Regions from separate parts of the Microbulbifer sp. MLAF003 genome, predicted to be linked through region 2. Evidence: riboswitches for the same ligand, from Rfam matches in the RefSeq annotation. Region 2 holds a riboswitch; the other holds the start of a gene.
What was found. Region 2 has a riboswitch for thiamine pyrophosphate ahead of thiC (phosphomethylpyrimidine synthase ThiC). Riboswitches for the same ligand answer to the same signal wherever they lie in the genome.

Region 1: it holds a riboswitch for thiamine pyrophosphate, as region 2 does, so the genes downstream of both, P3339_RS13620 (TonB-dependent receptor) here and thiC (phosphomethylpyrimidine synthase ThiC) in region 2, are expected to answer to the same signal.

The regions. Positions count from the first base shown of each region.
Region 1 is NZ_CP120232.1:2,857,747-2,869,542, reverse strand. Features, by position in the region: gene tnpA (IS66 family insertion sequence element accessory protein TnpA) at 142-285, opposite strand; gene P3339_RS13660 (haloalkane dehalogenase) at 442-1,365, opposite strand; gene P3339_RS13655 (hypothetical protein) at 1,664-2,356, opposite strand; gene P3339_RS13650 (class I SAM-dependent methyltransferase) at 2,390-3,052, opposite strand; gene P3339_RS13645 (YtoQ family protein) at 3,450-3,893, opposite strand; gene P3339_RS13640 (nuclear transport factor 2 family protein) at 4,080-4,535, opposite strand; gene P3339_RS13635 (choline kinase family protein) at 4,638-5,516, opposite strand; gene pnuC (nicotinamide riboside transporter PnuC) at 5,545-6,210, opposite strand; gene P3339_RS13625 (hypothetical protein) at 6,203-6,466, opposite strand; gene P3339_RS13620 (TonB-dependent receptor) at 6,527-8,698, opposite strand; TPP riboswitch at 8,756-8,871, opposite strand; gene P3339_RS13615 (MBL fold metallo-hydrolase) at 9,062-10,066, opposite strand; gene P3339_RS13610 (HD domain-containing protein) at 10,126-10,839, opposite strand; gene P3339_RS13605 (TetR/AcrR family transcriptional regulator) at 10,926-11,519, shown strand.
Region 2 is NZ_CP120232.1:1,375,895-1,387,690, reverse strand. Features, by position in the region: gene P3339_RS06735 (LysR family transcriptional regulator) at 1-182, shown strand, start outside; gene P3339_RS06730 (LysR substrate-binding domain-containing protein) at 179-475, shown strand; gene P3339_RS06725 (Dps family protein) at 514-987, opposite strand; gene P3339_RS06720 (HesA/MoeB/ThiF family protein) at 1,330-2,079, opposite strand; gene thiE (thiamine phosphate synthase) at 2,073-3,626, opposite strand; partial or broken gene thiS (sulfur carrier protein ThiS) at 3,634-4,640, opposite strand; gene thiO (glycine oxidase ThiO) at 4,640-5,716, opposite strand; partial or broken gene thiC (phosphomethylpyrimidine synthase ThiC) at 5,828-7,736, opposite strand; TPP riboswitch at 7,822-7,920, opposite strand; gene P3339_RS06695 (SGNH/GDSL hydrolase family protein) at 8,228-9,115, shown strand; gene P3339_RS06690 (thioredoxin domain-containing protein) at 9,201-10,757, opposite strand; gene P3339_RS06685 (hypothetical protein) at 11,175-11,564, opposite strand.

The DNA.
Region 1 (11,796 bases), 1.5 Mb from region 2:
CAGGTCCATAAGGCCAGGAGTTTGCGCCAACAACATCGGACTGTTGATCACCAGCTTTATGCCATTGGGGAGCTCTAATACACGCAGGTTTCCCGTAGTGGCTGTAGGGGCTTGATATCCACGGGAACAAAGTCGGGGATATCAGACACAGGCGTTTGTCAGATAGTTTGCGGTACCAGTAGGGAACTGGCTGTAGTTTAGGTTGTGCTTACGGGTATAAGCGCGCTTGGATTGAGAGCTTTTCTCGTAGGCGCTGACATGACTTTGCCACTGCTGCTGATTCATGGGACTTCCCACCGAAGTTGATGGAGGGGGCATCATGCCAGTCTGCCAAAGCAAGTTGAATAATGTGGTTCATGTGCCGCTTACCGATTACTTTTAGAATGTTTAGATGATAAGAAACCGGGCTCTGTATAAGCCCGGCAGCTGCAATCAAACATTTTAGTTTGTAGTTACTGGTGAAGAAAGTTTAAAGTGGGCGAGGGCCCTTTCAGCAATCTCCTTGCCATACTCCTGCACAAAATGGCCGGCCTCTTCAATCTTGAGTGGTTCCGGGCAGTTTTTGATGGTACTCCTTAGCATTTCCATTACATTTTCACCGAGCACAGCGTCTCTCATTCCAATCGCCATAAAACTATCCCCGTCCCAGTCCTTGGACCAGAATTCCCGAGCTCTAAGCCCAAGTTCTACACCCTCCATGCCGGGATCGACCGGTACAATCGATGGGAAGCGACGCACCCCGGCTTTGTACCTGTTGTCGGGATAGGGGGCATCATAAGCCACTATATCGAAGAGGTTGACTTCAGATCGGGCATCGCTTGCTATCAACCCGCCAACAGGGATTTCTGGCACTCCGACTGAGAAGTTGCGCCAATGGTAGAATCCCTCCGAGGCTCCGTCTCCTGCTGCTATAGCAGTATTCATTACCAATAATCGGGTAAACCTGCCTGGCATATCCATAGGGAGTGTGAGCCCTAGAAGCCCTCCCCAATCCTGGCAAACCAAAGTGATGTTCCTCAGATCGAGGTATTCAATCAGGCGCATCAAGCTATTGCGGTGAAAGTTAAAGGTGTAAGTATCTTCGTTTGTCGGCTTATCGGACCGCCCAAACCCGAAGAGGTCTGGTGCAATAACCCTATGCCCAGCTTCGACAAATACTGGAATCATTTTCCGATAAAGATAGCTCCAGCTGGGTTCTCCGTGCAGGCACAGAAAAGTTGTTTCTGCCGCTGGCTCTCCTTCATCAATGTAAGCCATACGCATGGCATCGAAGCCTTCGAGACTGTCGATATAATTTGGTTGATAGGGAAATCCGGGCAGCAGGGAAAAACGCTCTTCGGGTGTTCTTAATCGCTCAATAGACATGGGTAACCCTCTTTTGCGTGAAAAGTAGGCAAGCGACTTTGCCTTATGTTGTTATCGACTGGACCCTTTACAGCAGAATACACAACTGTAGTGAAATATATCGGTTAATCAACCGGGCATTAAGGGTCTATTTGCTCGCCAGGCTTGGCAAGATCTTTAAGGTAAAGATACTTGACTAAGTTATTGGGTACGAGACCAGGTAGCCTTTAGCCCAAACTGGAAATAGGGCGTATTGGGACAGATGTCAGCGGTTAAGCATAATTCTTTGAGGGTTGTTAAGAGTCGATATTGATAAAGATTACACGATTATCAGACTCAATTCTGAGTAGGGCTTTGTCTTCAAAAAAAGTGGGCTCTTCTTGGTAGTGCTGTAATTAGGGTTAAATTGTTTCTTTATAAACTTTACCTGATTGTTTGTTTCCCAGCTGACAGATGATGGCCCCCAGGACTCAGGCCTTATACTGTAAACAGGTGTCAGGCCATTCACAGTTAAAAGATAGAGCTCTAGAAGGTTTTCATTGAAGCCAGCATCCAGGTCTTGCTCCACTGTCAGGATATATTGCCCATTTGGAGAGGTGAGAGGATAGCCTTCCAGGGAGTATTCGACACCATTCTTTAAACTTAAAAGAATATAGTCACTGGATTCCCATAACTGTCTATATATCAATAAGTAACTATCAGCCACGAACTCGAGAGCCGAATAGGTATACTTTTCTCCTGGGGGATTTTCTTCAGTGGAGTCCTGATAAGTTTTGGTTGTGCCATTTTTCAGGGTTACTATTAAAGAAAAAAGTTTGTTACGTTTGATAAGGCCCGTATTTTCAAGCAGCTTACTTTCTATAGAGCGCGCGCAGTTATGAGAATTATGAATATTGGGGCAATCAAACTTGCCTTCTATTGCACTGAAGTGGACTGCAAAACTTAAGCTGGGAGTTATTACTGTAGATAGGAAGCCCAAAATAATAAGTAGCTTTTGTAGCTGACTTATCATAAGGGCTTCCTCTGCCGCTAGAGAATACTTTAATTAGATTTTTCCTTTAGCGCTAAATAGCGCCACACAGCCTTTTACTTCTATTTGATACTCTTTGAACTTGCTTTCGAGGTAAGTTTCGAGGTCTTCCTGGCAATCCTCGGTATTGGAAAAAATTCCCTTTTTATTGTAGATGGCCATTAATTTCTTTGCTGCAGTGTTCCTGGGTACACCTTTTGATAAAATCGTGGAACCAAATACAACTCCGGATTCAGAAAGTAGTGCACTAACGTGGTCTAAGGCTGATAGTTTTTCTGGCAGTTTTCCTGGGAGACAATGGAATAAATAGTTCAGAGAAATGGAATCAAATTTTTCAGTGACTAAGTCAATTTTATCCAGCACATTACAGCGAAACTGAAGTGGGCTGTACCGTGCAACTCTAGCAGCAGAAACATCCAGACTATTTTGGTTCAAATCCATCAATCCCAGCCGTACATCACCGGAGGGGAAGGTGCACTTATCGAGGAAATATCCTGTTCCAACACCGACATCCAAGTGGTTTGACGTTATGTGCTGGTTGAAGTGCTTGAGAATGCCTGGAGTGGGACATTGCCAAATAAAGCGGTTGGATAGCCCTAGAACCCAAAGATCGTACAGCCAGAGTACGGGTTTGGAGTAAACGGCTTGTCCCTGCTCAACTTCTTTTGTAACGGCCATGTACATCTCCTGCAAGTCTGACTGGAAGTTAACTATTGGTCTAATTTTGAACACTATAGTAGCACTTTTTCAGCATAAAGCTGAAGTTGATACCCGTGTCGTGAGTAGTGGTTCTAACTGTCAGGCTTTTGGTTAGCGGTATAAAGCAGCTCTTCACCATGAAAGCTAAACTCTTGCAGGTATAAACGAATGTGCCTTTTTTGTGAGAGAGTTTGGTATATACAGACTTTAATTGAATAATGCCTAAATAGTTTTTGGTTCCATTTAAGGTGGTTAGGCAAGTGAAGAACCGAATAAATAGTTACAATGAGTATGAACTAGAAAAATAAAGCTGCCTGGCCTTCCATTGTAAATAGAGTTGAGAAGAGCAGCCCTATATCCAGCTGCCCTTAAGCTATTAAGCTTGAGTGGTTAAATACTTAAGAATATCTACAACCTGGTCCGGTGTTTGCGCCCAGGCTTGAGCAGCACCATCAACTTCTTTTAATGCATGTACCAGTGATTCATCATGTAGAGTGATATAGGATTTACCAAGCGCTGCGCAGTATCCAGCATCGAACGCTGCATTCCATTGTTTATATTTTTCACCAAAGCGGATAACAGCCAGGTCACAATTTTCTATGTGGTGTTTAATCCGTATCGCGTTGACCTTGGCAGACTTATGATCTCGCCAGAAGGAGTTATCTTCCACGCCAAGGCCATCGCCAGCTGCATCACTGGCATCGTGATTGGTCACCGCAGAGGAGAAAGAGATTTCCAGTCCCTGCTTATTGCAGCCTTCGATTATCTGGGTTCTCCAGTCAGAGTGGATTTCTCCAGAGAGATATACTTTCAGTTTCATAGTTTAGTTACCTGATAGTGGTAAACAATAGAGTTTGATGCTTAGGAAATGATTTTACAATATGATTTTGACTTGAAAGGAGGGGACTACTGATTGAGTCAAATAGGATGTATCAATGCGTCATTAGCGCTGAAGTATAAGACCAAAATCCCTTTTGGCTCTTACTTATTGGTGGTTAAGGTAGCCTTATGGCTTAAACACTACATTTTCTGGTACTTTTCCAGACGGCAGTCTTGTAGAGTGCAATTGAGAGAGGAGCCACTTTCCTTGCACTTTCTTTAGAATAGCGCTTTCGAGCCAGTAAACATCCTGGCTCTTGTTCTTTGCAGCAAAATTGGCCTTATTCCAATAGTTGATTGTGACTAGATCTGGCCTCTCATCAAAGTCAATAATGCTAAAGTAATTGGTTCTAACAGTATCTGACGGCTTTGCCACCTTAATTAGATCTTCAATCGTCCATACTTCACCATGTTCGAGCAAGAGAAAAGACTCAGTTACGGTGCCTCTCATACGCTCATGGTCTACATCTGATAGGTAATTTAGAAGGTTCTCGATAGTTTTGAATGCTTCAGGCTTCTCTTGCGCCTGTGCGTTACCGATTGTCAAAACAAACAACATCAATGTAAAAACAATTTTTTGCATAAGTTATTTTCCTGGTTCTTAGAAGTTAATTTTTAGTAACGGGAGTGTTGATTTTACAATATTTGCTCCATCAAGTGCCTAAATTCCTTAAGGTGAGCGAAGCTATATATGTAAGGCGGGTTCCGATCGGAGCAGGCTCTTGCTGATGCTGTCTATTTTTTCAGCAAAAAAATTGTTTGTTGGGATCTCAGAGCCCCACTGTACAGCATACCAGAGTAAGCTTAGATATTTGTACACTCTGCGCCAATGGTATAGGCGTTGCCAATGTTCTCGGGCCGGATTACGCCTAAGATACAGCTCGAGTAGGGATTGTTGCTGAATTCTGCTGAGCTGATGTTCCTCTATGATCACGGCGAGGTCATAGAAGCGATCGCCCATAGCCGCGTACTCCCAATCAATGGCATAAAGCCGCCTGGCCTTTCCAGCGATGAGGTTTCCAGTGCTTAGATCATTATGGCAAAGAGAGAACCCATCACCTAGCTGTTCCGCGGCAGCAATATGGGAAGGGATTTTTTGGTGAAGCTGTACTAGAGTCGGGTAGAAATCTGCTTGTTTATCAATCGAGCTCCAATATTGGTCAGCTTTATAGGATATATCCAAATGGGCATCAATTTCGGGGAGGCTGTGGATTCCATCAAGTAAATTGGCAACCTGTTCCAGAGCATCGGCATCATTTTTATTCCAAGGTCGCCCTTCAATAAAGCGGGTAACTTGGTATTGATATGCTGGGTCACTGTAGACTAAAGGAGCGCATAGCCCGGCGCTACTTGCTCTTACAAGGACGTTGGTTTCTGTTTGTCGGTTTAAATCTAGAGCACCACTGTATTGTGAATTGATACGTAGAATTAATAGCTCTTGGTTTGTCTTGAGTAGAAATGTTTGGTTCGTTTGCCCTCCTGTGAGCTGTCTGACCACAGTGGGTCTGGATTGGCTCCATAGGGGCCAGTCCTGGGGCAGCATATCATCTAGGGGATTACTCATGACTATGGGGCGCTCGTTTCAAGACCAGTTAAATAAGAGTGGCTGCCCTATCAGTTACTGCTTCGCTCGCAGATATTTCAGACTGCCTTTCCTTTCTATAAATGGCATGCCACTGGAAAAAGCCGATGATTACTAATATTACATAAAGTGAAAACAAGGCAGCCGTGGGGTATAGGCCTCTGTCCAGGTAAAGGTAAATTGAGGCACCATCAACCACAATCCAGTAAATCCAGTTCTCTAAGACTTTTCGAGTGACCATATAAGTTGTAACTATGGCCCCTAAAGTAGTAAAAGAGTCCAGGTAGGGCAGGGCGGCATTGGTTGTATTCTCCAGAATATAGCCAAGCAACAAGGTGAGCCCGCTGACGCTTGTCAGTACAAGAAGGTGGGTTTTAAGTGGCCAACGATGAATTTTGAGATCTTGTTGTTTATCTCGATGACTACGCCATTGCCACCAACCAAAAACAGCCATTACCAGGTAAAATACCTGCAGGGCCGATTCCATCAGCAGGCTGACGTCCCAAAATAAAAAAAGGTAAATGGCTGTGCTGGCAAAAGCGGCGTACCAACAGCTGATCTTCTCACGCATTGCAAGCAGCAGGTAGGATAGGGCCAATACAACTGCAGCAATTTCCCAGGTGGACATCGCGTTGATAGAAGCTGAAATATCGCTAGTGAAATCTAGATCAAGCATCTGATGCCGCCGGTGAAAGATCCCCGTCTATAAATTTGCAAACAAAGATGGCGCGGCCAAACTGCTCATAGGCTCTGCGCAATTCTAACTTGAGTACATCTATTAGCAAATCGTAGTCCCCAAAAACCTGAGTACTCATAGTATTGGTAATTACCTTGAGTTCTGGATATTTATTGAGTCGATCAATAAATGCTTGGATGCCGGGGATATACTCATCCTTTAGTGGGTACATACTGATTTCTACTGAGAGCCTCACAACGCCTCCTATTGAAAGCAAAAGTTGGGGTGGTATAGACCACCCCCAATGATACAACTATTAGAAAGTATAAGTACCGCTTATACCGGCGATACGGGGCTCGCCAAATTGATAATAGGCTTCTGGCGCATAGCCATTGGCAGGGTTGTTACCATATTGGTTGCTAAAATAGAAACCCCTGGTGTAATAGTCTTCATCAGTTAAGTTTCTGCCCCATAAGGACAGATCCCAATTATCACCCTGGTATGTCAGTCGGGCGTTGACTAATTCATAGGCATTAGATTTTTCATTGTGGCTATTGGAGAAGTAGAACTCGTCCTTTCCTTCCAGCTCTAAGCGCAGAACTAAGTTGGGCAGGAGAGAAATTTCGCTGCCAGTGAAAAATTGATAGCTTGGCGCATGGGCTACGTCTCGACCATCCAGGTTTACAGGTGCTCCCTGGGAGTCATCTCTTGCGTCGACATGAGAGCCGGTTATAAAGTTTTCAAACTCCGCATTTAGCCAGCCTGCAGAGGCAAAGATGCGCAGAGAATCTGTAGCAAAGTAGTTAAACTCTACTTCCAGCCCGGAAGTTTTACCTCCCGCGGCATTGGCCAGGTAGTCGTGAAAGGAAACTTCATCTTCATTAAATATGAAGACGGATTGTTTTGCCTGGATATCATTGCGATCCTGGTAGAAAGCAGCCAACTGGGCATGCAAGCGGTTGTCGAACCAATTGCCTTTAATACCTATTTCGTGGTTAAGCATATGCTCAGTATCAAAATCGAAGAAATTAGGGCTAATTTCTACATTTCTCACTGATTCAGAGATGATTACACCATTGATACCGCCGGCCTTGTATCCTCGGGATACCGTCGCATACGCCATAGTATTTTCGGAGTAGTGATACTCCAGAGTGATATTGCCACCCCAGAGGTCCTCGCTGATATCCCTGGCAGTGAACAGGGAATCTGTGTAATCAGCACTTCGCTTCTCCAGGCGGAGCCCTGTCACCAGGTTTAAGCTGGCGGTCAATTCAGTATTAAGTTGGGCATAAATCGCTGTATTTCTTGTGTCAAATTCACTGGAAAAGTATTCAACATCAGCCCCAAACTCCTCATTAGAGGTTTTGGTGCGTAATAAATCCTCACGTTCTATACGCTCATATATACCTACAACCCAGCTACTACGGCCAGAAAAGAGTTTGGATACATCAGTAGAAAGCAAGCGCAAGTCTAGGCTGATGTTATCTTTGTCGCGCTGGTAATTGTCTTTTTGGCTGTATTCCCATGGGTGAAAGCCTTGATAACTCCAGTCTTCGTCGTAACCGTATTCTGTGTCTGAATCTGCGAGGCTCAGCGTGGCATCCAAATGGAATAGCTCACTCCCTGACCACTGTGCGGCTAGGGCTCCGGCCCAGGTTTCCTGTCGATCCGAGCCTGGTTCGTCAGACAGTGTTTCACGGGTGTTGTATAAGGAGAAGGCATCATAGCCGTTGTCAACATTCACATAGAGCAGAGAGAGGCCAAAATTTAGGTTGTCACTAGGCGTGTAGGCCAGCTTACTTCTTAGCACTGATTCATCAATATTGTTGGTATTATCACTGCCCAGGAATGCATTCTCTGTATAGCCATCGGATTTTTGCCTATTGGCAGCGATTCGATAACCAAGTTGATCGGCTAATGGGCCGCTGGAAATTACAGAAATATTGCGTCCATTGTATTCACTTACCTCGGCAGATACTTTTGCCATGGGTTCAGTGGTAGGAGCGGCGCTGGTCATATTGATCAGACCCGCCAGGGCGTTGGCACCATACGCAGTGCCTTGGGGCCCGCGAAGAATCTCTACTTGATCGATATCCAGGGTGCTGGCAGCGAGCCCGAGGCCGGTGAAGTCAATACCATCGATAACCAGGCCAACAGAGGGGTTCACAGGGTCTATAAATTGGCTGCGCTCGCCAATACCGCGAATTTGGATGAAGCGGCCCCGTGATGCACCGGAAGAGAAATTTACATTTGGTGCCATATTCAGGATCTGATCCAGATTGCTCGCACCCCGGGCCTTGATTGTATCGGCATTAACCACTGTCGCGCTGGTAGCCAAGTCCAACAGGTTGGTATTGCGTAATTGGGCAGTGACTACGACCTCTTCAATCCCTGCTTCCCTCGATTCAGCAACTGCCAGCCCCGCAGACAAGCTGGCTACAATGCTAACAGACCAGGCAATGGGGTGGGCTTTGAACAGATTCTTCATGGTTCTCTCTCGAATCAACACAAGTGAAAGAGACCCGGAGCGCGACGTGAGGAGGCGTTTGGTGAGGTTACCTATCCCTACGCCGGTATTAACCGGATCAGGTTCAAGGGTTTGCCCGGAAGAATCAAAAGTCTTCTGGGCATCTCAGGCCAAGGCCACCCCTTAGGTTCGCGGGCGCGATGATAGCAGAAGTTGAGGGAGGAAAGGGGTCTAAGTGTAATATTCAAGATGTCAAAATCTATATCTAATGTGTCACCCCTTCCGTATGCTAATCACAGTATATAATCCTTTCCTCAACTCCATGACGTGAAGGAGCTTAAGAAGGAGAGATCTGCAAGTAAAGGTACTATATACATTCTGTATCTAGTAACCTAAGTAGGTGCCTCCCACTTGTCCTGCAAAGTGCGGAATAAACATGGCGTCAAAGCCATGCCAGTCACCGTATTTACTTTGTAGCTCAGGGTAAACTATATCAAAAATGGCTCGTAATTTTTTCCCTTGATCAGGTTCATAATTAATTTTAGACATCTCACGTTCTACGGTTTTACGAAAATCTACCATCATATTTCTATAGTGAATTAAATCTCTTCTATCTCCTTCGTTAAAGTGGCTGGGAATATAAATTTTTGCATTTAATTCAATCAGGCGATCGAGGGCCCGTATGTAACCGGGGTAATACCAGTCGGGCAGACCAAAAGGGGGAAATGCGTTCACGAACATCATATCTGGAGCAAATACGATGTCTTCACTTTCAATATAAAATCCATACAATGTTGTTGAGTGGGATTCAGGCATATATAGGAAGTGGACAGTTTGATCTCCAAATTTTAAAGATTTATCACCATCTATTGGACTAGTTACAGGTAGGATTTTATTTAATGGGTGCTCCCAATCTTGGATTAGATGGTTAATATTATTATGTCCGACGACAATTTTGGGGCTTAGATGTGCTCCACCACGGATGTGATCCAAGTGATTATGGGAGTAGACTAACCAGCGCACTGGGTGTCCAGGAAATTGTTTTTGTAGCTCATTAGAAAGTGATTTGCTGAAATTTTCATTAAAGCAATCAAAAACCGCCAATCCGTCATTCGTCTTCAGGATCACTGCCCGGTTCATTCCCAGACGAAAACTATAAACTCGATCACTATGTTGAACAAATTTTGAAGGTAATTCTGTAAAAGGTTCAAAATAGTCGACCGGAATCGCCTGTTTCATCATGGCTTTTCGAATCTCGGATTCACAGGCGCTGACTATGAGGGCACTAAATATTAAGAGTGCTATATTTATTAAACCTTTCTGTCTGACTTTTTCCCTTTGTCTAAAGCATCTTCTGGCTGGCTTTGAGTAATTTCTTTGGTGAGGCATAGTGACTCTCCTGACAAGTTACTTTGTAATATTAATAAATAAGAGGTCTGAAAGAGTACTTAAAAAGGGGTTTCTTCTATTTTTTTTAGAAAGCCAAGTTCTACAAATGGCCTCATATAACTTTGTGGTTTTCTCCCGACTTGATCGTTGAGCATGCTTTTCATACCCTGCTTAAAATCCAGTCTGGGATACTCATTAATTACTTCAGACAAGGTTTTGGGATGAATATCACTCAACCATAACCCGGCAATGTCCAGCCCTGCGGCAAAATGTAGTAGGGCAATCTCCGGGTCTTTTTTGTGCGCAATTCCAACAGAGTTGTGATGAGCGATCATCTCATGTACTAAATCAGCCTTCTCGGTAGAGATGTTATGACCAATACAAAAGGATCTTGCTGCTTGAGCTCCGTCTAGCTCAAAAGTACCACCGACATCATAGGCTGGGGTTAGTCCTATATCATGCATGATGGCACCAAGAAAGTAGACTTCTTGATCTATCACTGTCTTTACTTTGTGACTCATTGCTAAGCCGAATGCATAGCTTCTAAGGCTGTGGTTGAGGAGGAAGTCGGGGCTGCATTGAGCCACCATATCCAACGCTTTTTTACAGCTCATCGAGTCAGGAATTTGATAGACCTCTTTAGCAACATACTGAATGTGCTCCCTCTTCAGGTAGCGAATAGTGCGTGTGTAAGTTGCACTTGCACTGGATGTAACAAAGCGGCAGGCCAGACAAGGCAAAGGTGGCGGTATTTTATTCGTTGTAAGTTCCATAATATCATTTATTTTGTACCGTTTCGAACAATAAAATATGATAGGCTTTTTACGGTGTCAACAATTATGTTCGGAGTAGTACAAAAATGAAAAAGAGAAGAGGCCGTCCACCTAAATATGATGCCACTGAGGCCCTGGAGGGCGCTCTCCAGGTATTTTGGCGCAAGGGCCTCACAGCTACTTCTTTAGATGATCTGGCTGAGTCGATGAAGATGAACAGGCCAAGTATTTACGCCGCTTTTGGTGACAAAGTATCCATTTACCGTAAAGCTTTTGCGCAGTTTGCGAATCAGCTAGGTAAAGAACTTGAAGCAATATTGAATGATGGTGCTCCTTTACAGGATGCTATGCTGCGATTCTATGGGCAGGCGTTGGAAACTTATCTGCTAAAAGGCGAATCGCTGGGTTGTTTTGCTACTTGCACTGCACCAGTGGAATCATTGGCTCATCCAGATGTTCAAGATGACTTGAAAATTTTGATTGCAAGAATTGATAGCCAACTGGAAAGACGACTCCTGCGCGCACAGGAGGATGGGGACTGGCCTATAGATCGAGACGTTCAACCGACAGCTAAATTGCTACATGCTGCCTTGCAAAGCTTGGCTATACGAGCAAGAGGTGGCGAGGCCCGAGAAACTCTGGTCGATTTTTACTACGCTACAGTCAAGATGCTGTGTTGATCCTAATGGGAATCACAATCAACATGTATAAATGCTCCTTATCTGGATTGTGCTTTAAGCACGGAATATGTAAGGAGTATGTTCGATTTTTATTGGGCTTTCTATTTAAGGCAAAGATAAGATTGTTGTTTGCTATAGCATAAATTTTTAATCACTACCATGGAGCTATCAGCTACTTCAGTAGTTCGATATTTCGCCTTGCGAGAAACCTAAATTGTATATATTCGAGAATAAGGAATACAAGATGGCAGGCTGTAAGTATGTGAAACTTCTCACA
Region 2 (11,796 bases):
AGGCGGTGCAGGAGGGACGCGCGGAATTGGGTATCAGTTTTCGCCCGGATGAACTGGGCGGAATGGAGTTTGTGCCCTTTGAACGCGATCGTTTTATCGCAGTAGTGCCCAAAGAGCACATATTGGCGGAAAAAAGACAATACGCTGGCGCGACTTGGCCACTCACCCTTTTATATCGATGAACCGTGGATCAGCGGTAAGGCGCTGGACGGATACTGCCTTTAACCAGTGTGGGAAAGCCGCTCAATATGTTTGTGAAGCCAACCAACTAAGCACTATCGGGCAGCTGGTCAGGACAGGCTTGGGAGTCAGTGCCGTACCAAGTCTTTGTGAGGCACAAATGCGAGAGCATGGTTTAACCTGTCTGCCTCTCTCCGCTCCGGCGGTGACACAGGAAGTTGGCACGCTGCTCAAAAGCCGCGGCAACCTCTCTGCACCCGCCGGTGCTTTCCTGGAGTTACTCACCGAGCAGTAAGCACCGCAGGAACAGTAACTTGCCCAGAGGGCCAGCCACTACTTGCTGCTGGTGGCGCGCAGCATCCAGGCAGTTTTTTCATGGACACTCATACGATCGGATACCAGGGCAATAGTCGATTCATCCTCTCCCTTTTGCGCAGCTTTTAATACATCGCGGCAAGTTTTAATCACTTGCTCATGGCCCTTGGTGAGAATTTTCACCATATCCTCGGCTGCGGGAATTTCCACAACTTCTTTAATAGAGCTCAACTGCCCAAAAGCCTGGTAGGTGCCTGGCGCAGAAACCCCCAAGGTGCGAATCCGCTCGGCAATATCATCTACCGCGGTGGCCAGCTCGTTATACTGCTCTTCAAACATCAGGTGCAGTTCACGAAAAAATGGCCCGGTAACATTCCAATGGAAGTTGTGCGTTTGCAGGTACAGAGTGTAACTATCCGCCAGCAAGTGCTTGAGACCACCAGCGATCTTTTCCCTATCTTTTTCGCTAATACCAATATCGATTTTTTTCATTAAACAAATCCTTCTTCCAATACTTTTGTCACCGAAGTGGTTGTGATGCCATTCTGATAGCTTTAAAGATTTCTCACAAGCTATCGGGTTGATAGCTTATCTATATAGCCGAGCCAAGTTTATAAGACACTAAAAAGGCAAACATATTTATCCAGGCAACTAACTCGAAATATACCTTGAGTCTGGCGGAACCCTGCTCTAGAGCAACTGTAGGTCTAAAGTAAAAAGATAATTATTACGCCAAAAAAGGAGCAAAAATAAAGCATATTGGCTATGCATACGCTCATATTGCCAGCCCTGTATAAATCTACTGAAAGAAAAATTTAAGAGGAAACAAAGTTGCTAGGTATTACAAACCGGGCAATTACTATGGCTCGGCAGCTGCAAAGTTTGCAGAGCTAAGCTTTCCGTCTCGATTAAGTGCAATTTATTCAAGCTCGATACCGGCAACCCTACCAAGTACTTTATGGCCTCCAGAGCCTGCATACTGCCAACTACACCCAGCGCAGGACCGATCACACCTGCTGTAGAGCAGTTCTGGACTTCAGCCTGCTCCTGGGGCGGAAACAGGCAGGCATAACAGGGACCTTTTCCTTCAGAAAAATCAAAACTAATCAGCTGGCCGGAAAACCCCTGCACCGATGCCATTACCACCAGACATCCTGCCTGATAACAAACCCGGTTGATCGTATGGCGGATTTCCAGGTTATCGGTGCAGTCCAACACCAGATCCACCTGTTTTACCTGCTCACGCAGCCAGGATTCATTCGCCATTTGGCTGTGGGGGTGAATGCGAATAGTTGGATTGGCCGCAGCCAATTGTTGTGCAGCCACCATGGCTTTGGATTTTCCCTGGTGATTGGTTTTGTACAAAACCTGGCGCTGTAAATTGGAGAGATCGATATGATCACCATCCACCAAGTGCAGCTCTCCAATACCGGCTGCGGCCAGATACATCGCTGCCGGGCTGCCGAGCCCACCTAAGCCAACAATCAGAATTCGCGCAGAAGACAGCTTTTTCTGTCCCTCTTCACCCACCTGGGGCAACATTATCTGGCGACTGTAACGCTGTAATTCCTTACTACTTAACATGGCTCTACTTCCGCATGCTTACCTTTCAACAGGACATTAAAATCGGCAACCGCCTGCTTGTAGTCTTCCGCTTTAGTAACAGCGCTGACCACGGCGATACTGCCAACGCCGCTAGCGATAACCTCACTGGCCCGCTGCATATTAATACCACCAATTGCCACGAGTGGATAATCGGGCAATAGTGCTGCCATTCGCGCAAGTTTCTGCACGCCCTGCAACTGATCCGACATATCCTTGGTGTTGGTCGCATAAATTGCACCAATCGCCAGGTAGCTGGGGCGATAACGGTAGGCCAATAGTAATTCATAGAAGCCGTGGGTACTGATACCCAGCTTCAATCCTGCCGCTTGAATTGCCCTCAGATCAGCAGACTGCAAATCCTCCTGGCCCAAATGCACACCGTAGGCGCCGCACTCAATCGCCAACTGCCAGTAATCATTGATGAACAGGCGCAGGTTATACGTCCTGCCAATAGCCACTGCACGCTCAATCTGTGCGCGCAGGTCCCCACCCGGATTCTTTATTCGCAGCTGTAAAGTACGCACCCCCAGCTCGGCCAAGCGCTGCAACCACTCCACTGTATCCACAACCGGATATAAACCCAATGCTTGAGAGTCTGTTTGGGCAAACCCTTGAACAAGAGGCTGGGCCGCACCAAAACCATAATCCAGCGCACGCTCTTCTCCCGGCACTAAAATCTCCGGGAAGTCGATTAAATCCAGGGGCCAGCCACAGTGGCCTACAGGGCCGGCACCAGCGCCGATGTGTGTATTATTTCCCCGGCACAAGCCCCGCTGAACATAGGCTTTACCCACGACGCAGGCATCTCGCAACGGATAGCCCAAGGCGCGGCAGGCGGCAATAGCGGAGGACAGAGTGCAGCCTGTGCCATGTGTGCCTGTACTGGACACTTCCCGGCCAATAAACCAATCGGCCTTTTCACCATCCCACAGTAAGTCGGCAACTTCTCCCGCACGCAATTGCGTATGGCCGCCGGTAACTAAAATTGCGGTACCGCCGTGGGCGTGCAACTGACGCGCAGCTTGCACAATAGATTCCGCACCCGCGACACTGGCCCCGGTAAGCCATCCCAATTCATGTAAATTGGGAGTGACCAGATCACACTGTGGCATCAACTGAGCCAACACCGTTGCGGTAATATCCCCTTCGGTGAGCCCGGCTCCGTTGGTAGCAACAGCAACCGGGTCGTAAATAACCGGAACCGGCTGCACCGCTTTCAGCTGGCGCAGGAAATCTGCCACCGCAACAACTTGTTCAGCATTCGCTAGCAGACCGATTTTAATTGCGGCAGGAAATAGATCCCGCTGTAAGGCCCGCAATTGTGAAGCCAAGACCTCTAGGGAAACTGCATTAATTGCAGTGACTTCCACCGTATTCTGTGCGGTATTGGCCGTGATAGCACTGCAACCATGGCAGCCGAGGTCGGCAAAAGTCAGCAGGTCCGCCTGAATGCCGGCGCCACCGCCGGAGTCACTGCCGGCAATGGTCCAGACAATTGGCTTTTTCGATTGAAGTTGATCGCGCATAAAAATACTAATCCTGCAATATGCTCTCTGCCTGCTGCCAGAACGGCATATCCAGGGTGGGGGTGCTGGGGCTGGCGGTTTGACGCCTGAGCATCAAGCCGGCATTAAAGGCGGCGCGCCCGGATTCCACAGCCAGTTTAAAAGCATTAGCCATCAGTACCGGATCCTGGGCTTTTGCAATCGCGGTATTCAATAACACCGCATCAAAGCCCATCTCCAGTGCTTCTGCCGCCTGTGATGGCGCACCGATTCCGGCGTCAATAATGAGCGGTACATCACTCAGGCGCTCGCGCAGTGTTTGCAGGTTATATTTATTGAGCAGGCCCTGCCCGGTACCGATGGGAGCCCCCAGGGCATTAATACCTCGCAACCCACATCCAAAAGTTTTCGACACAACACCAGGTCATCTGTGCAATAAGGCAAAACCTTGAAGCCTAATTGAATTAACTCCCGCGCAGCTTCTACTAGGCCAAAGGGGTCTGGCTGCAAATTGTAATCATCACCAATCACTTCCAGCTTGAGCCAATCGGTTTGGAAAATTTCCTGGGACATTTTTGCCAGCTCCACCGCTTCTCGCGGCGATTTACAACCGGCGGTATTGGGCAACAGCTGACAGCCGGACTCGCGAATATAATCCCAAAATCTATTGTCCTGCTGCTGTGCCGGATTTTGCCGGCGCAGGGACAAAGTAATAATTTCCGAAGCTGAGGCTTGCACGGATTCGCGCATAATCGCAGGGGATGGATACAGGGCGGTGCCCACCAAAAGCCGGCTGTTAAATGCCTTTCCGTACAGTGTTAGTAGATCGCTCACCTTTACCCCCACTACCGGAGCAACAATATCCAGGCTATCGCCGTTATTTATCTGTGTATTGCTATATTCCATACGGGGAATAAATCCACCGTTGATCGCAACGGCAAATGTTTCTCCGCGATAGCCGAGCTGCTGTAAAAGCACAGAGAGTTTTAGCGGGGATTCAAGGCTCTGTGTTTCCCCATTAATTAATACCTGCATCAAACCACCTGTAACAGTTGTTGTGCCACTTGACTCGCCACTTGCTCCACTACTGCCGGCGCTAAAAGATAACCGTGACGGTAAAGGCCATTCACCCGAATCAGGCCATCCTCGCTGTGGATATAAGGCATATTATCCATAGTGGCGGGGCGACAATTTACGCGGGTCTCAACAATACGAGCCTCGGCAAAAGCCGGGTTGAGGGAGTAAAGCGCGGAAGACAATTCCATACTGGAGCGGACGGAAATGGGCGACTGGTCTTCGCTCTCAATTTCTGTGGCGCCGATTACAGTGCGTCCATCGCTGCGTGGTACAGCGTAGAGCTTATAGCGTGGGTGGAGCAGGCGCACTGGACGCTGCAAAACCACTTCCCGGGATTCCACCACCATCACCTCACCACGGACACCGCGTAAGCCTTCAATCTGCCCCTTGGCACCGAGACCACGGCAGTCGATCACGCAATCAAATTGTTCGCACTCCGAGTTCACAGAGATATACCCAGCTTCGCAATTTACCTTGCTATGCTCTCGCAGAGTGACAGCTCCTCGGTGCAATGCGCTGAGTAACGCAGGCAACAAGCGGTGATTATTGATATCCGCCTCACCTCGTAAGTAAAGCCCCTGTTCAAAGCCGTGTAAGGAGGGCTCTAATTTCGCTAAAGTATTGCTATCGAGTGCCTCCACCTGCTCCCTGGCAGATTCACCCAACTTGCCCTGCAACTCCCGCAGGAATTGCAACAGCTCACTTCTATCCTTGCCGTGAGCAACCAGTACTGAGCCCGCCCTGCGGTATTCCACGTCCTGCCCGCTCTGCTCCTTCAGCTGCCGGGCCCACTCAGGCCAAAGCTCAAGGCTTTTCAGCCCCAGGTTGTAAACCTGTTTATCGCTGTGCACCAATTCCGATAGTGGTGAGATCATTCCCGCTGCCGCCCAGCAGGCTCCCCCGACTGGTGCCGACAAATCACCCGCTTCAAACAGGGTGATATCCAGTTCCCGTTGGCAGAGCCGCCAGGCGAGCAAGCGACCTAACAGGCCGCCACCGGCAATAGCTACTTTGGCTTTGGTTTCGCTTGTCACAGACCACCTATCTTCGCAAATCCAAATCGACACCCGGCGATAAACTCTATGCACTCGCCGTACTTTTGCTATCCGATTCTTGGGGGAGAGGATTCTCCCCCAAAATACTCATCAGCCCTTGTGATAAATCTCGCTGCCCATGTCCTTAAATTTAATCGACATTTCCTCCATGCCCTGTGCCGCTTCCTGCTTGGCCGCATAATCGCGCACATCCTGGTGATTTTCATGGAGCAGAATTTTGGGCCGCACATGGAGCAGAAGTGAGCTACCTTGCCGGATTCCTTTGGCAAGGTTTCATCGTGATAGGTGCGTGCCCGCTCCGGGTCCAAGCCGAGATTGAACTGGTCTTCCCAACGGAATTCAAAGCGGGCTTTTGACAGGGCGTCATCGCGCTTCTGTGCCCGCGGATGCCCTTTGGCCAAGTCTGCGGCATGAGCCGCAATCTTATAGGCCATAAGGCCCTCTTTAACATCCTCTTTATTGGGTAGGCCCAGGTGCTCTTTCGGGGTCACATAGCAGAGCATGGCGCAGCCGTAGGTGCCGATAAGTGCAGCGCCGATGCCGGAAGTAATGTGGTCGTAGCCGGGAGCAATATCCGTGGTCAACGGACCTAGAGTGTAGAAAGGTGCGCCGTGGCAGTGCTTTAGCTGCTCATCCATATTTTCTTTGATCTTATGGATAGCCACATGGCCGGGGCCTTCGATCATGGTCTGAACATCGTGCTTCCAGGCAATTTCAGTCAGCTCGCCAAGCGTGTGCAGCTCGCCAAACTGGGCTTCATCGTTAGCATCCGCAATTGAGCCCGGGCGCAGGCCATCACCGAGACTAAAGCTCACATCGTAAGCCTTCATAATCTCGCAGATTTCCTCGAAGTGGGTGTAGAGGAAATTCTCTTTGTGATGGGCGAGGCACCACTTGGCCATGATGGAACCACCGCGAGAAACAATCCCGGTCATACGTTTGGCAGTGAGCGGCACATAGCGCAAAAGCACGCCAGCATGAATAGTGAAGTAATCCACCCCCTGCTCTGCCTGCTCAATCAAGGTATCGCGGAACACATCCCAGTTAAGATCTTCAGCAATTCCGTTTACTTTCTCCAGCGCCTGGTAAATCGGCACGGTACCGATGGGCACTGGCGAGTTGCGCAGAATCCACTCGCGGGTTTCGTGGATATTGGCACCGGTGGACAGATCCATCACCGTGTCCGCGCCCCACTTGGTAGACCAAACCAGTTTCTCCACTTCCTCTTCAATGGAAGAAGTCACAGCAGAATTACCAATATTTGCATTCACCTTGCACAGGAAGTTGCGCCCGATAATCATCGGCTCCACTTCCGGGTGATTAATATTCGCCGGGATAATTGCCCGCCCCTCTGCAACTTCCCGGCGCACAAATTCCGGCGTGATTTGCTCGGGGATGTAAATACCATCACGTGCCTTCTGGTATTCACTTTCACTCATTTCCGCTGCCAACTTGGCTCGCCCCATATTTTCGCGCACTGCGATAAATTCCATCTCTGGGGTAATAATGCCGCGGCGGGCATAGTGCATCTGAGATACATTCTGTCCCGGTTTGGCCCGGCGAGGGCTGGGAAGGTTTTCAAAGCGGATATGATCCAGCCCCTGGTTCGCCATACGCTTCTGGCTGTAGGCCGCTTGGCGAGAGTCCAGCAGTTCAGTATCTCTGCGGGCCTCTATCCAGCCCTGGCGCAATTTGGGCAACCCTTCCCGTACGTCCACTTTAAAATTGGGCTCGGAATAGGGGCCCGAAGTGTCGTAAATGGTTAGGGGCTCATTGGGTTCAAACACCGGATTCTCTGCATCCCCCCTACCAAACTATCTCCCAAACAGATCTGGCGGGCACCAACCTGAATGTCGGGAGTTTCACCGGGCAAATACACCTTGCTCGAGTTGGGGAAAGATTGAACCGTGAGATTTTCAAGAAATTCTTTAGCGGAATCGCGACTGGCAGCGCGGGAGGACTTTCCGGCTTTACCGGATTGTTCAATGATCTCAGACATGCGTAACCTTAAAACTTGGAAATTTAAAGGTCGCAGCATCCAGGGCACATACAAAGAGAAAAGACGCCAAACTGTAACAAAACAGGCGACTTCAGATCTTGTTCCCTACGCGGGGGTTACCCCGATCAGGTTCAACGGATCTCGCAACAGCGATCTCAGCCCACAGGCACTCCGACAAGTAGAGCGCAGTATAGTGGAAGCTAACAGATATGAACAGAAGGTCACCCGGGCGGATAAATATCATCGCATAGATCTTTAATAGAAGTGGCCTTGCAGAAAGAAATGTTACAGACGACAAAACCCCAACCCACTTCAACTTATTAAACTCTGACTAATTAGTCGGAAGCATTCACTTCTCTCCCTTTTCCACTCCGACCTACACTCCACTGGTTCACCGATGCAGTACCAAAAAAATAATTATCTACGACGAAAGTCGGTGTGGGAGAAAACACAATGTGGAATAAATATGGAGTAGTAATAACCCTGGCTTTGTGCGTTTTGTCGATACAGCCAGCAATGGCAGCCCCTCCAAGTCGGTCGCCGCGGGTGACAGTATTACCATGGCATTCGGAGCGGACTGTACCCGCAATAAGTATTTCTGGGATCTTTTCTGTCTCCTTGGTGGAGACCAACCAGAGCACTCCTGGTTTGATGGTGATGACAATTCAGTTGAAAGTATTCATGACAAGTATAAAGTTAATTCACCAAATATGGCCGCTAATAAAAATGCGGCGGAATCTGGAGCGGAAATGCTCAGTGGTGGAGACAATTTCTCTACTCAAGCCGACCGGATTCTTTCGCAGAATAATGTAGCTGACCACGTAGAAGTAGTTTTAGGCGGTAATGATATCTGTAACCGCGAGTGTGTAGATCCGGCGAATTGTGATGATCCACTTTACACTGATAGTGAATGGCGCTCTGCAATTCGCGCGGGGTTAGACAAACTGGTCGAAGGCCTGCCCAATGGCTCTACTATTCTTCTCGGTTCGGTACCCCGTGTACAAGACCTGCGCGCAGCAGGGTTGGAAAAGCAAGCCGGAAACTCTCGGGTAGACTGTGAAAGTGTCTGGTCTACCTTTGGTATCTGCCGAATTGCTACCAATGGCGGTACTATGAATGGAGAGGATTTTACCACTCGCTACAACGGTATTAGCGCAGCCCAACGTCGATATAACGAAATACTTGCCGAGGAGGCAGAAAGCTATAATGGCACCAATGGCGTTGAAGTAATAGCCGAGTACACTGGTGAAGGTGAGGTAAATGCCGGTACTTTCCAATTTGGTAAGGACGATATTGATGGCGGTGACTGCTTCCATCCCAGTGTCCAAGGCCAGAATATAGTGGCTGATCTTTTGTGGCAAGGCAATACAGATAAGTAATTAAGTTCAAATTTTACTGCTCGGTGGATATAGAGCCTGTTGCTTTTTTAGATTGTTGTTACAACAGGCTCATTTCTTATTTCTGTTATTCTTTCTCGCTATCCGGCTCTTCTTCAAAGTATCCTAACTCTTCAACAACGTACTGTAATCGATGTGGCAATCCCTTACGCATGAATGCCACATCAATTATCTTTCCGCTGGTCAGCGCATCCCATAGGGCATTTTGACCACTATGAACCCAGCTATCATTAACCCTCAGCAATACATCATTTTCCTGAAAGCCTAATGCAGTAAAGAATTCATTATCAGCAACGCCTTCCAGTCGCATCAGGTGATACCCTTCGACTTCCAGTTCTGCCTCTGTAAACTTAGACTCCAGGATTTCACGCTCCTCCAATTGTCTACTCAACCATTCCTGCCCCAGGGTAAGCACTCCAGATGGAGAGATTAGCTGACGGGTTCCAGGTCCCATCGGTTGTTCAATACGACGCTTAAGTTTCTCACTATGTATATATGACTGGGTCAATAAAATATCAGTGCCCTCTTCACCTTCAAGGGGAAGTTTCGCCAATCCCTCATTGCTCTCAATGACGGCAAACTTGGAATAGAGCCGCAGCAGCGAGACTCCCTCTAAAAGCGCTTGTCCCAAAGTGAAATATTGAGCCGTTGCCCCATTCACTTCAATTAATGCTTTTGATCTATTTTTGACACTCGACTCGCTAATCCCAAGCAGTCGAAGCGGCAATTTAGTTAAGGGTAAATTTCGCTCATTGATATTATTGCTATCTTTCTGGACAGCTTCATCTTTTGGGTTTATTCCCAAAGAATACAATTCCTTTTCAATCCAGAAAGAATACTGTTCAAAAGTGCGAGGTCCCTTTAGGTATAAGCCGTTGATAAAAACTACGGGTACATTTTTTAGTCCAAGAGCAATGGCTAGTTTTTGGTCTTCAAGCACCTGAGATCTATATAGCCCGTCAGCTCTACAACGATCAAACTGTGAACTATCCATTTGAAGCTGTTTAGCCAAGCGTACGTATTCGTTTTTATTAACGCTTGGAGCCAGAGTATATAATGCATCATGGTACTCCCAAAACTTGCTTTGCTCTGCTGCACAACGTGTTACAGCTGCAGCCATTACACCCTCTCTATGAAACTTCAAAGGAAAATCGAAATTAACCTGCCTTATCCATTCCTGATACTCAACCATTAAGCGCCTAAACACAGGCTGAGTGGATTTACAATGTGGCGACTGAAAAGAGCAAAATACTGCGATGGTGACAGGCGCCCGGGGATTTCCTCGAATATTTCGTGCACTATAAGTCAGCTCGATACGAGGCGGCTGTGGAAAAGGTAATAATATCTCGATATCAGCTCTACCCTCCCCCGTACTACCTATTAATTCATGAAGCTTATTTAATCGTAACTCGTATTGCATTTCAGCTATATCATATAGAGCAAATTGAAGCTCGCTATCCAGTGCCTCAATGCTAATTTCATGCTTACCTACCCGAGCTGCAATCTCTCGATGCTTCGTTTTTTCATAACCTAAAGGAAAATCAGAAAACTTTGAATAACCACTAAAAATAGTGAAAGTGGTCAAAGCTCCCAAGACTACATAAAGAAACTTAAGCTTCCACATGGTTTATATCCTCATGGTGTTTTATCTATGTTACCAGGGAAGATATTTTCTAGCCTTACTTGGTAGAATTTCTAAGAAATAATTTATAGAAGTGGGAACTAAGCTTACCTTTTGGCACCGCATTCAGCAGAAATTTAACATCCCATATTTACGATGCAATGGTCTTTAATAGTCAATACTGTTAGAATTAAAGTGAAGGAACGCTATAATCGATACTTTGCATATCGACTTTATATATAAATATAAAGTAATGAATGACATCTAGTGAAAATTGAAAATATAAGAGATAAATCTTATAAATTCAAAACAACAGCCCCTAAAAGCCATTTAGTGAAAGTAAAATCGTCCTGACAGAATAATGCTCTTTTAATATAACTTTTAAAAGAGCACCTGATTCACTATCTGATTTAAATCGAATTAGTTTTTATTGTTTGTAGCAGTATCTTTTTCCTTATAGGTGGTTCCCACCATCGAAATACAGTTTGGGCAGCCAGAATACCCCTTACCATAGGATGTTCCCCCTCCTGTTCCGAGTTGCTGGTGCTCTATAACAATCACATGCCCCCCTAACTGTGCCGCTTGATTCTTCAAATCAGTTCGGCATTGCTTTATATTAGTGATTGCTGATCGTGCATTAAATCCAAAGTTACAAGCAACCTCACCAACTTCATAATATTTATCAAGATCAGAAATAGATATCTGTTGCACAATTTGTATATCTCTTCCTGCATCTGTTAATTCCACAGTTGCACAAGAAGATAGCAGCATAATTAAAGCAGTTATTAAAAATCTCACCCTACCTGGCATAAAGCCCCCTTGACCCTATTTATTATTTTCAAAAGGATTATTACTTCATAGCGACTGAAATAGTCAGTTACAGCCCACATGTTACTTATTGTATTCCAGTTAAGTATTATCTTTTAGTGAAGCTAATCAAGTAATTTGAAGCCTAAAAATAGATAAACACAACCCAAATCCGGACTTTACGGCCTTTCGCAGAGCACGGAATCATAATTTAGGGCTTTATTTGTTTTTTTAC